Anaeromyxobacter diazotrophicus: one gene and its partner. The protein of the gene in region 1 interacts with the protein of each later gene in a pairwise test. Links are inferred from orthologs where the notes say so. Each region holds a gene or a part of one and is shown on either strand. Other genes may lie near its edges.

Region 1 (7,263 bases):
CGGACGAGGTGGCCGACCCGGGCCTCCGCGCGCCACCGCCGCGCTGGCCGCTCGCCATCTCCTCCTTCGCGCAGGTGCTCGAGGTGCTCGAGGGCGCGCGCTGGACGCGCCCCGGCCGCGCCGCGCCGGCGAGGTGAAGCGCTTCGACGGCGGGAGCGAGGACCTCGCCTCGCGCTCAGGAGCCGTCCTGGGCCGAGCTGGCCCAGTCGGCCGCGACCATCTTCATGAGGTCGTCCGGATCCGGCGGCTTCGCGACGTGCGCGTCGAACCCCGCCTCGCGCGCGCGCAGGCGGTCCTCGGGCTGGGCGTAGCCGCTCAGGGCGATGAGGCGCGTGGAGCTCAGGGCCTCGTCGCCGCGCAGCGCCCGCGCGACGGCGTAGCCGTCGATGTCGGGGAGGCCGATGTCGCACAGCACGACGTCGGGCCGCACCCGGCGCGCGAGCTCCAGCCCCGAGCGGCCGTCGCGAGAGACGTGCACGCGGTGCCCGCCCCACGCGAGGAGCTCGGCCAGCGAGTCCCCGGCGTCCAGGCTGTCCTCGATGACGACCACCACGCGCGCCCGGGCGGCGGCCGCCACGGCCCTCCGCGCCGAAGCCGCGCCGCCGGGGGCGAGCGGCAGGGTGACGACGAACTCCGCTCCCCGGCCCGGCCCCTCGCTGCGCGCGCGCACCGACCCGCCGTGAAGCTCGACCAGGCCCTTCACCAGCGCGAGCCCGAGCCCGAGGCCGCCCTTGGTCCTGGCGAGCGACTGCGCCCCCTGGGCGAACGGCTCGAACATCCGGTCCACCTGCGCCGGCTCCATCCCGACGCCGTCGTCGCGCACCCGCAGCTCCGCCCGGCCGTCCGCCGCGCCCAGGCACACGACCACCGTCCCCCCGGCCGGCGTGAACTTGACGGCGTTCTGGAGCAGGTTCCCGAGCACCTGCGTGATGCGCGTCGGATCGACGTCGACCCACGGCGGGCGGGCCGAGTGCTCGACGCGGAGCGCGACCCCGCTCTGGTCGAACAGCGAGCGCAGGTCGTCGGTGGTCTTGTTGACGACGTCGCGGAGGTTGACGTGGCTGCGGTGCAGCTCGACCTTCCCGCGCGAGATGCGGGTGACGTCCAGCAGGTCGTCCACCAGCCGCGTCAGGTGCTCGGTCTGGCGGCGGATGACCTCCTTGGCCCGCGCCGCCTGCTCGCTCCCCGGCGCGGCGCGCTCCAGGAGGTAGATCGAGTTCCGGATCGGGGCGAGCGGGTTCCGGAGCTCGTGCGAGAGGACGCCGAGGAACTCGCTCTTGCGCTTGTCGGAGGCGAGGAGCGCCGCCTCGGCGTGCTTCCGGTCCGTGATGTCCTGCCAGACGTTCAGGAACCGCCGCTCCCCGCCGAGGTCGACGGGGCGGGTCCGCACCAGCACGTCGCGGACCTCCCCCGACTTCGTGTGGTGATGGACCTCGTACTCGCTGCCGCCCCCGGCCGCGATGTCCGCGATGTGCCGCCGCACGTCCTCCGGCCGTTCGTCGGCGTCCACGTCGGCGAGGCGGAGCTGCGCGAACTCCTCGCGGGTGTAGCCGAGCTGCCGGTGCGCCTGGTCGTTGAAGGTGAGGATGCGCCCCTCGGCGTCGTTGACCACCACCCCGCTCGGCGCCAGCGTGAAGACCGAACGGTACAGGTCACGGCTCTCGCGCAGCGCCTGGTCGGCGGTCATGCGCTCGGTCACGTCCATGACGAACCCGTGCCAGAGGGTGCTCCCCCCGGGTTCGCGGAGCGGCATCGACCAGCCCTCGATCCAGCGCGGTCCCTTCGTGGGGTGGTCGTAGCGGAACTGGTCGTGCCACGGCGTCATCGCGCGCTCCGCGGCGGCGACGGACGCCGTCAGCCGGTCGCGGTCGTCGCGGTGCACACGCGCGAAGCAGGGCGCCATGCTCTCGGCCAGGACCGCCTGCGGGATGCCGTACAGGTCCTCGATGGCGGGCGTGCTGAGCGGCATCGAGGCGCTGCCGTCGGCGTTCAGGCGGTACGAGCACACCACCCCCGGGACGCTGGCCGCGATCTTCTCGAGCCGGTCCTTCAGCGCCGCCAGCTCCAGGGCGGCGGCGTCTTCGCGCGGGTGCGCGCCGCCACCTGTCGCCAGGTCTGACTTGAGCCGCTGCTCGGCCATCGCGCACCGCCCCGCAATCGGAGGCGGTCACGATATCATTGCCGGGCGCGCGCTGGACGGAGCCGGCCCCGCCCCGCCGTCAGGCGGCGGCGCGGCCAGCGACCGCGAGCGTCGCGCCAGGCCTCAGTGACACCCGAAGCAGCTGCTCCTCCACCGGGGAGCCACCTCGACCGTTCCGTTGCGGTGCAGCGCAGCGCACGGGCCGAAGGTGCCGCCGGGCCCGCAATTCGTCGCCTGGCTGAGCGTCAGCACGCCGCCCGAGCTGGTCACGTCGGGATGGCAGAACGAGCACTCGTTCATCGCCGCGTCGCCGCCGTGCGTGCCGCTGTGCCAGGTCTTGGTGCGCGCGTCCGGCGGATTGTCATGGCAGGAGACGCAGCCCCCCGCGACCGCCGAGTACCAGGGGGGCGTCGTCACCGGCGTACCGCCGAAGCTCGCTCTCTCGAGCGTGGCCTCGCTGTCCACTCCGCACGCATAGTACGTGAAAGTGCCCGCCGGGACCATGTGGCACGCGACGTTGGAGCAGGTCTGGGAAGCGATGTCGTAGCTCGGACGGGGCAGGCCGCTGGCGGTGGCCACGGGCGCGAACGAGATGAGCTTGACGCCCACCGGGCCGCACTCTCCCACGGTGCAGTGACAATCGTTGCACTGCGCCCCCGCGGAGTTCTTGTGCAGCTGGTGCGGGTCGATCGGGGTGAGCGCCCCCGAGCGCCGCGAGGTTGGAGGGGAGCTCGCCGCCGCACCGTTCTCCGGTGTCGAACCGCCACATCCCGATGCGGCCGACAGGACCAGGGTCGCAAGCAACCAGGCTGCGGCGCCCTCGCGCAACTTCGCTGTCGCCATGATGGTCCCCCCCCCCGACTGCCACGGGCGGCGTCGGAAGGCTGACACCCCGAGTGCGCGTCCCTGCAACGCGCATACCCGTGCTGACCGTGGCTCCTCGGCGAGGATTTCCGAGACAATACAAAGCCCTGGCGTTTATCCCAGGGTGAATACCGCGCGCGCGACAGGGCGAGAAGACGCTACGCTGGGTGAAGCCGCGCAGGGCTCAGCCGCCGCGACGCCCGTCTACTCGTGGTGGTGGTCGTGCTCGTGGGCGTCGCCGGCCCCGTGCACGTGCCCGTGCTCGAGCTCCTCCTCGGTGGCGGCGCGGACCTCGCGCACGGTCACCGCGAAGTGGAGCGTCTTGCCGGCGAGCGGGTGGTTGAGGTCGATGACGATCGACTCCGGCTTGACCTCCCGCACGACGAACGGCACCGCCTCGCCGTCCTCGCCCTGCGCCAGGAGCTCCATCCCGATCGCCGGCTGCATGTCGGCGGGGAAGGCGTTCTTCGGTACCTCCTGCACGCCGCGCGCGTCGTGCTCGCCGTAGCCATCCTGCGGCGCCACCACCACCTGCTTCGCTTCGCCGGCGGACAGTCCCTCGAGCGCCCGCTCGAGCCCGGGGACGATCTGCCCCTCGCCGTGGATGTAGGCCATGGGCTCGCCGGGCGCGGACGCGTCCACCACCTTGCCGTCGCCCAGGTGGAGCTCGTAGTCCACCGACACCACGCTGCCCTTGCCGACCTTCATGACGCCTCCGAACGGGGTTGGCCGGCGGTCATAGCAGAGCGCGCGCCGGAGCGCACGGCGGACGGGGCTGGGGCTACCAGTAGCCCCAGCGGCGGCGCAGGGTCCACTCGGCGCCGAGGGAGGCGACCAGCGCGGCGAGGAACCAGCCGCGGTCCCAGATCGGCACGTCCTTCCGCCGCCCCACCTCCACCACCTCCGCCTCGGCCAGGTGCACCGGCGGCAGGCCCCGATCGGCGCTGGAGAAGGCGCCGCCGGTCGCCTCGGCGATGGCCCGGAGCAGCTCGGGTCGGGGCGCCGCGTCCGCGTCCTCGGGCCCGGAGGCGCGCACCGCGACCGCGCCGGTGGCGGTCTCCACCGGAGCGTCGGGCGGGCAGGGCTCCTGGCGGCAGCGCGGCCGGGCGGTCGCCACCACCTTGTAGGCGCCGGGGCCGGGCGGCACGAGCTCGAGCCGCGCGGTGCCGTCGGGCCCCGCGACCGCGTCGCCGCGCGCCACGGTCTTGCCGTCCTCCCCCACGAGCTCGCCGTGGACCGGCAGCCCGGCGCCGGGCCCGTAGTCCGGGGTCCGCACCGCGACCGAGAGGCCCACCGGCTCGCCCGGCTCGACCGAGGGGCGGTCCGGCTCGACCTGCACCGGGGTCAGGGACGGATCGCGCACCAGCCAGCGCAGGGCGTTGTTCCAGAAGCGCTGGTAGGCGCGCGAGGACCCGCTCTCCTCGGCCGCGACGAAGCCCCAGGTCCACGAGGCGTCGGTCGCGAGCGCGAGCGCGCGCCCCGAGCCTGCCTCGCGCACCGCCACGAGGGGCGCCGCGCGGCCCTCCACCTGGACCGCCGGCGCCTCGAGCAGCACGCGCGCCCCCTGGCCGGGCGGCAGCGGCCGGGTGCGGTTCAGGTCGGGCAGGGGCGGGAGCGCCGCCCAGGCGGCCTCGTTCGGCGCCTCGCCGGCGGCGAGGCTGGTGACGGGGTGGCGGCGCCCCTCGGCGGTGAGGCGCGGCCTCGCCTGCGTCTCGGCGATGCCGAGCCCGTCGGCGGCGTCGACCGGGAGCACCTCGGCGAGCGCCGTCTGGCCGTAGCGCGCGTCGCCGAAGCTCTGCTCGCCGCCCACCATGGCGAACCCGCCGCCCCCCTTCACGTAGTCGCGCAGCGCCGGCAGGAAGCGCTCGATGTCGAGCGAGCGGTAGGGCTGGTAGGCGAAGTTCAAGAAGATGACCGCGTCGAAGGTGCGGAGCTGCTCGCCGAAGATCTCCGCCACCGGGAAGGGGATGAGCGACAGCTCGTCCTGGCTGCCGGGCTGATCGCTGGCGGTGCGCAGGATGAAGAAGCTGATGAGGTCGACGTTCGGGTCCTGCTTGAGGAGCGTCCGCAGGAACCGCTCGTCCCAGCTCGGCCGGCCGGCCACGAGCAGCACCCGCACCCGATCGCGGATGACGCGCAGCACGAACGAGCGCGCGTTGTTCTCCGCCACCGCCTCGCCGGGGTAGACCGGGGCCGCCACCGTGAAGACGAAGGTGCCGGTGGTGTCGGGCGCGAACGAGAGGGGCAGGGTGTAGCGCTCCTTGCCGGGCTCGAGGCGCACCGCCCCGCGCGCCACCACCGCGCCTTCGCGGCGGAGCACCACCGGCACCTCCTCGCGGCCGAACCCCCGCGCCGTGAGCGTCACCTCCACGGTGACCGTGTTGCGGACGAAGGCGAAGTCGTCCACCGCCACCCGCTCCACGGCCAGGTCCTTCGGCGCGGCGCTGCCCACCGCCACCGCCGTGATCGGCACCCCGAGCGCGCGCAGCTCGGCGCGCGCCGCCGGGGTGAGCCCCTCCGCCAGTGCGGCGTTGTCGGCGCCGTCCGAGATCACGACCGCGCCGGCGAGCTTGCGGCCGCCCCCGCCGCCTGCCGCCGCCTTGAGCGCGCCGAGCAGGTCGGTGCGGCCGCCGTCGGCCGGGCCGCCCCGCGCCAGGGCCGCCGGATCGGCGGGCGTGAGCTCCCGGTCGAAGGTGTGCCACTCCAGCGCGACCCGGTCGCCGAGCCGCTCCAGCTCGCCCCGGTGCCGCCGGAGGAGCTCGGCGGCCGCGGCGGCGCGGCTCGGGCCCCCCGGCTCGACCGGGAAGCGCATCGAGCGGGAGCCGTCGACGAGCACCGCCAGCCGGCTCTTCACCCGGGAGGTCTGGAGGAGGCGCAGCGCGGGCTCGAGCAGCAGCGCCAGGGCCAGCAGGGCCGACGCGGCGCGGAGCGCGACGAGCGCGGCGCGCCGGCCCGGGCGCGGCTCGCCGGCGAGGCCGCGCCAGGCGAGCGCGACCGCGAGCACCGCCGCCGCCGCGAAGAGCGCGAGCGCCCAGCCCGGCCAGGGCGCGAGCGAGGTGAGGCGCCAGTCGTTGTAGCCGGCCTCGAGGAGCGGGCCGGGCCGCAGGCCGAACATCAGCTCCTCCGCCGCAGGATGAAGGGGAGGTGGACGGCGTCGTCCTTGTAGTCGGTGCAGAGCGCGTACATCGCGACGTTCACGCCCAGCCGGAAGGCGGTCTCGCGCTGCGCCTCGCCGCCGGGGGTGCAGGCGTACTCCCACTCGCCGAGCGCGCCGCGGGCCCAGGCGCCGCCGAGGTCGTTCTGCGAGTAGAGGACGGCGAGGCGCCCGTCGAGCAGCTGCGCCTCCAGCCACGGCTTCACGAGCAGCCGGCCGCCCTGGTGATCGAGCAGGTAGAAGCTCTTGTACAGGACGTGCTCGCGCGCGACGCGCAGGAGCGGCGAGGCGGGGAGGAGCGCGGCCAGCTCGCGGCGCGCGGAGGCGTCGAACCCGCCGCCGTCGGAGCCGTCCGCGGAGTCCACCAGCAGGAACCCGCCGTGCTGCAGGTGCCGCCGCAGCGCCGCCCGCTCGGGCTCGGTGAACGGCGGGAACGCGCCGTCCCCCGCCAGGTACAGGAAGGGCAGCCGGTGCAGCCCGGGCCGGCCGGCGCGGACCGGGACCGCCTCGGGCGCCGTCTCGATGCTGGTGCGCTGCGCCAGCTCCCACTGCAGGCGCCGCAGCGCGGTGGGGCGGGGGTTCCAGCGGCCGCCGTGCTCGAGCTGTCCGATGGCGAGCTGCGAGGCGGCGGGCACGGCGGCGCGCGCCGGCCGCGGCAGGGCCAGCGCCGCCGTTCCCAGGGTGAGCAGCTCGAGGAAGTCGCGTCGCCGCATGGCTCGAGGAAGGTCCGCGCCGCGGCGCCGGGACGCCAGCGCCGGGAGGGTTCGAGACTACTACGGAATCGCGCTTCCGGCGGCGAGGAGCCGCTGCTACATTCCGCCCGCATGAAGGTGCCTCCGCCATGAACGGGATGCTCGCGCTCCTGCAGGCGTGGCTCGCCCGGGCGGAGCAGCTGGCCGGGAAGCTCCCGCAGGTGGCCACCGACCTCACCCGCGGCGCGTGGCCCGCCGCGGTGGTCGCGCTCGCGCTCGGGATCGCGCTGCTCGTCGCGGGCGTGCGCCTCGGCCGCGTCCTGGCCGCCGCTGGGGCGGCGGCGGTGGGCTGGCTCGCCGGCTCGACGTTCATCCCGTCGTTCGAGCTGTGGAACCTCCCTCCGGCGACGCCC
Region 2 (2,951 bases), on another replicon or contig:
GCATTCCGGCGCGCCCGACAGCCCGCCCGGGAACCTCCTCGCCGGCGCGCTCTCGGCGCTGCTCGACAAGGGCCGGGACGCCCTGCGCGAGGCCGCCGACCGGGGGCGCAAGATGGCGCGGTCCCGCTCGCGCGAGGTGAAGGGGCGCGCCCGCAAGGCGATGGCCTCCGGCCGGTCGGCGATGGAGAAGGGCCGGGCCATGGTGCGCGAGGTGACCGGGGGCGAGGCCTCGCCGCCGCAGGCGTGAACCGGCCCGCCGCACCCACCTCACCCCTCACTCACCGAGCGTCGGGTCGCCTGCTCCGGCGGACGCCTCGCGGCTGATCCGGATCACGGTGAGTCACGCCCATCCGTCCTACCCTCCGCGGGAGAGCGGGAGCTCGATCTCCCGCGGGGGGAGCTCATGCGCAAGAACTGGGTGGCGATCGCGGTCGCGGTGGCGGGGCTGTGCTGGAGCTCGAGCGCTCGGGCCGGGGACGGCTCGTCGTTCGCAGGTCCGGGCTCCGTGTCGCTGGCGGCGGAGCGGCTGTTCGGGATCCACCACGCCAGGCCGAGCGTCGGCTCCAACTACACGAGCTTCTCCCTCTTCGGTCCCGGCGGGCTCGAGGCGGGCGTGGCGCCCTACAGCATCCCCCGCATCGGGCTCGACTACTTCGCCGCGGGGGGCCTCACCGTCGGCCTGGGCGCCGAGGTCGGCGTCGTCAGCCCCGAGAACGGGAGCAACACCACCATCCTGGGCCTGAACCCGCGGCTCGGCTGGGCGCTCCGCGCGAGCGACGCCGTGACCTTCTGGCCGCGCGCGGGCCTGAGCTACGTGATGGTGGACCTGGGCTCGTCTGCCTACCTGCTGGCGGCGGCCCTCGAGGCGCAGCTCGTCGTCACCCCGACCCGCAACTTCGGGTTCCTGCTCGGGCCGACCGCCGACATCGGCCTCTCCGCGACCCACACCAAGGTGACCGAGCTGGGCTTCCAGGCCGGGCTTATCGGCTGGTTCTAGCGGGAGTGGTCGCGTAACTTCGGGCCCGCGGTCGAGCAGGCGGGCACGCCCTCAGTGCTCGTGGTCGTGCCCCGAGCCCTCGTGCCCGTGGTCGCCGCCGCCGTGCTGGTGGCGCTCCTCGGCGCCGTGGTGCTCGTGGGCGTGGGCGTGCTGGTGGGCGTGCGGGTGCGAGTGCGTCGTCGCCCCGTGCGCGTGAGCGTGCTCGTGCGTGTGCTCGTGGGGGTGGGCGTGCGCGTGCTCGTGCGGGCGGGCCTCCTTCGACCTCCCCGCCACGACCGGGGCCCGCCGCGCCTCCAGCCAGGCCTTCCAGGCCTGCATCCCCTCGCCGGTCCGCGCCGAGACGCGCAGGACCTTCGGGTCGGGCATGACGCGCCGCAGGTTGTCCTCGAGGCGCGGCAGGTCGAAGTCGAGGTGGGGCACGAGGTCGACCTTCGTCACCAGCACCAGGTCGGCCTTCTGGAACATGACCGGGTACTTGAGCGGCTTGTCCTCGCCCTCGGTCACGGAGAGCGCGACCACGTTCGCCTCCTGCCCCAGGTCGTAGATGGCGGGGCAGACGAGGTTCCCGACGTTCTCGATGAAGAAGACGTCGAGCTCCCGCCAGGGGAAGTCGTGCAGCGAGCGGTGCACCAGCTCGGCGTCGAGGTGGCAGGCCTGGCCGGTGGTGATGGCCTTCGACGGGATGCCGGCCCTCGAGAGGCGCTGGGCGTCGTTGTCGGTGGCGAGGTCGGCCGAGACGGCGCCCAGCCGGACGCCGCCGAGCACGCGGGCGCTCGCCTCGAGGAGCGCGGTCTTCCCCGAGCCGGGCGAGCCCATGATGTTGAGGGCCAGCACCCCCGCCTCGCGGAAGTGCTCGCGGTTGTGGGCCGCGATGCGGTCGTTGCCGGCCAGGATCTTCTCGTGGAGCTCGACCGGCACGAGCTCGGGGTCACCGCAGCCACAGGTGGTGCACATCAGGGGATCTCCATGTCGATGGCGTCGAGGAGCAGGGCGTCGCTCTGCGGGGTGAGCTGGGCCGGCGCGCCGCACGGCTCGCAGCGGAGGATGTCGCCGCGCGCGAAGGTCTTGCCGCAGCGGGGGCAGACCCAGCGGGCGGGGTAGTGCACCACCTCGAGCGCGGTCCGCTCGCAGAGCGTGCCCTGGCGGAAGGTCTCGAAGGCGGTCTGGAAGAGCTCCGGGTCGACGCCGGCCAGCTCCCCCAGGCTCACCTTGAGGCCGTGGATGGCGACGGCGCGGCGGCTCCGCGCCTCCTCCTCCACGCGCCGGATGAGCGCCTCGACGAGCGAGTACTCGTGCATGGCGGGCCTAGCAGATGCGCGGCAGCGGCTCGCCGTCGCTCTCGGCGAGGAGCCGCCGGCCGAGGCCGGTGTCGAGGATGACGTTGCCGGGGCGCTCGGCGACGGCGGTGCCCACCACCGCCGCCCGCCGCCCCTGCGGGTGCGCCCGGAGCGCCGCCAGCACGCGGTCGACCGCCTCCGGCCGGACGCCCAGCACCGCCTTGCCCTCGTTCGCCACCACCAGCGGGTCGATGCCGAGCATCTCGGCGGCGGCCTGCACCTCGTGGGTGACCGGCACCGACGGGCCGTCGAGGACCACCCCGACCTTCGCCTTCTGCGCGAACTCGTGCAGCACCGAGGCGAGCCCGCCGCGGGTGGGGTCCTTCATGGCCACCACCGCCTCACCGCCCGCCTGGAGCGCCGCCCGGACGAGGCCGTTCAGCGGCGCCACGTCGGAGCGCAGGTCGCCCTCGATCTGGAGGTCGCGGCGCCGCGTCATGACCGCCATGCCGTGGTCGCCGACCGTGCCGGTGACGATGATCCGGTCGCCGGGCCGGAGCCCGTCGTCCCGCACGATCCGCCGCGCGAGCGCGAACCCGGCCGTGTTGAGGACGATCCCGTCCACCTCGCCCTTGCCCATCACCTTGGTGTCGCCGGTGACGATGGTGACGCCGGCC

Evidence for each region.
Region 2: the proteins of HWY08_RS13730 (region 1) and hypB interact in binary tests that used the Escherichia coli proteins (3 or more experiments, as listed by UniProt). The link is inferred for Anaeromyxobacter diazotrophicus from one-to-one orthologs.

Annotation. Positions count from the first base shown.
Region 1 is NZ_BJTG01000006.1:169,767-177,029, forward strand. What follows is about bases 1,961-4,759. They hold HWY08_RS13730 (FKBP-type peptidyl-prolyl cis-trans isomerase), read right to left. Parts: upstream 3,713-4,759; coding sequence 3,209-3,712; downstream 1,961-3,208. Other genes in these bases: HWY08_RS13720 (hybrid sensor histidine kinase/response regulator), read right to left, coding at 1,961-2,140; HWY08_RS13725 (CxxxxCH/CxxCH domain c-type cytochrome), read right to left, coding at 2,264-2,749; HWY08_RS13735 (glutamine amidotransferase), read right to left, coding at 3,786-4,759. Also shown: HWY08_RS13715 (HAD family hydrolase), read left to right, coding at 1-137; more of HWY08_RS13720, read right to left, coding at 176-1,960; more of HWY08_RS13735, read right to left, coding at 4,760-6,119; HWY08_RS13740 (DUF4159 domain-containing protein), read right to left, coding at 6,119-6,871; HWY08_RS13745 (hypothetical protein), read left to right, coding at 7,000-7,263. UniProt on the Escherichia coli protein: Folding helper with both chaperone and peptidyl-prolyl cis-trans isomerase (PPIase) activities. Chaperone activity prevents aggregation of unfolded or partially folded proteins and promotes their correct folding.
Region 2 is NZ_BJTG01000001.1:558,743-561,693, reverse strand. It holds hypB (hydrogenase nickel incorporation protein HypB), read right to left. Parts: upstream 1,952-2,951; coding sequence 1,049-1,951; downstream 1-1,048. Other genes in the region: hypE (hydrogenase expression/formation protein HypE), read right to left, coding at 2,303-2,951; HWY08_RS02470 (hydrogenase maturation nickel metallochaperone HypA/HybF), read right to left, coding at 1,951-2,295; HWY08_RS02480 (hypothetical protein), read left to right, coding at 404-997; HWY08_RS02485 (hemerythrin domain-containing protein), read left to right, coding at 1-247. UniProt on the Escherichia coli protein: Involved in the maturation of [NiFe] hydrogenases. Required for nickel insertion into the metal center of the hydrogenase. Exhibits a low intrinsic GTPase activity, which is essential for nickel insertion.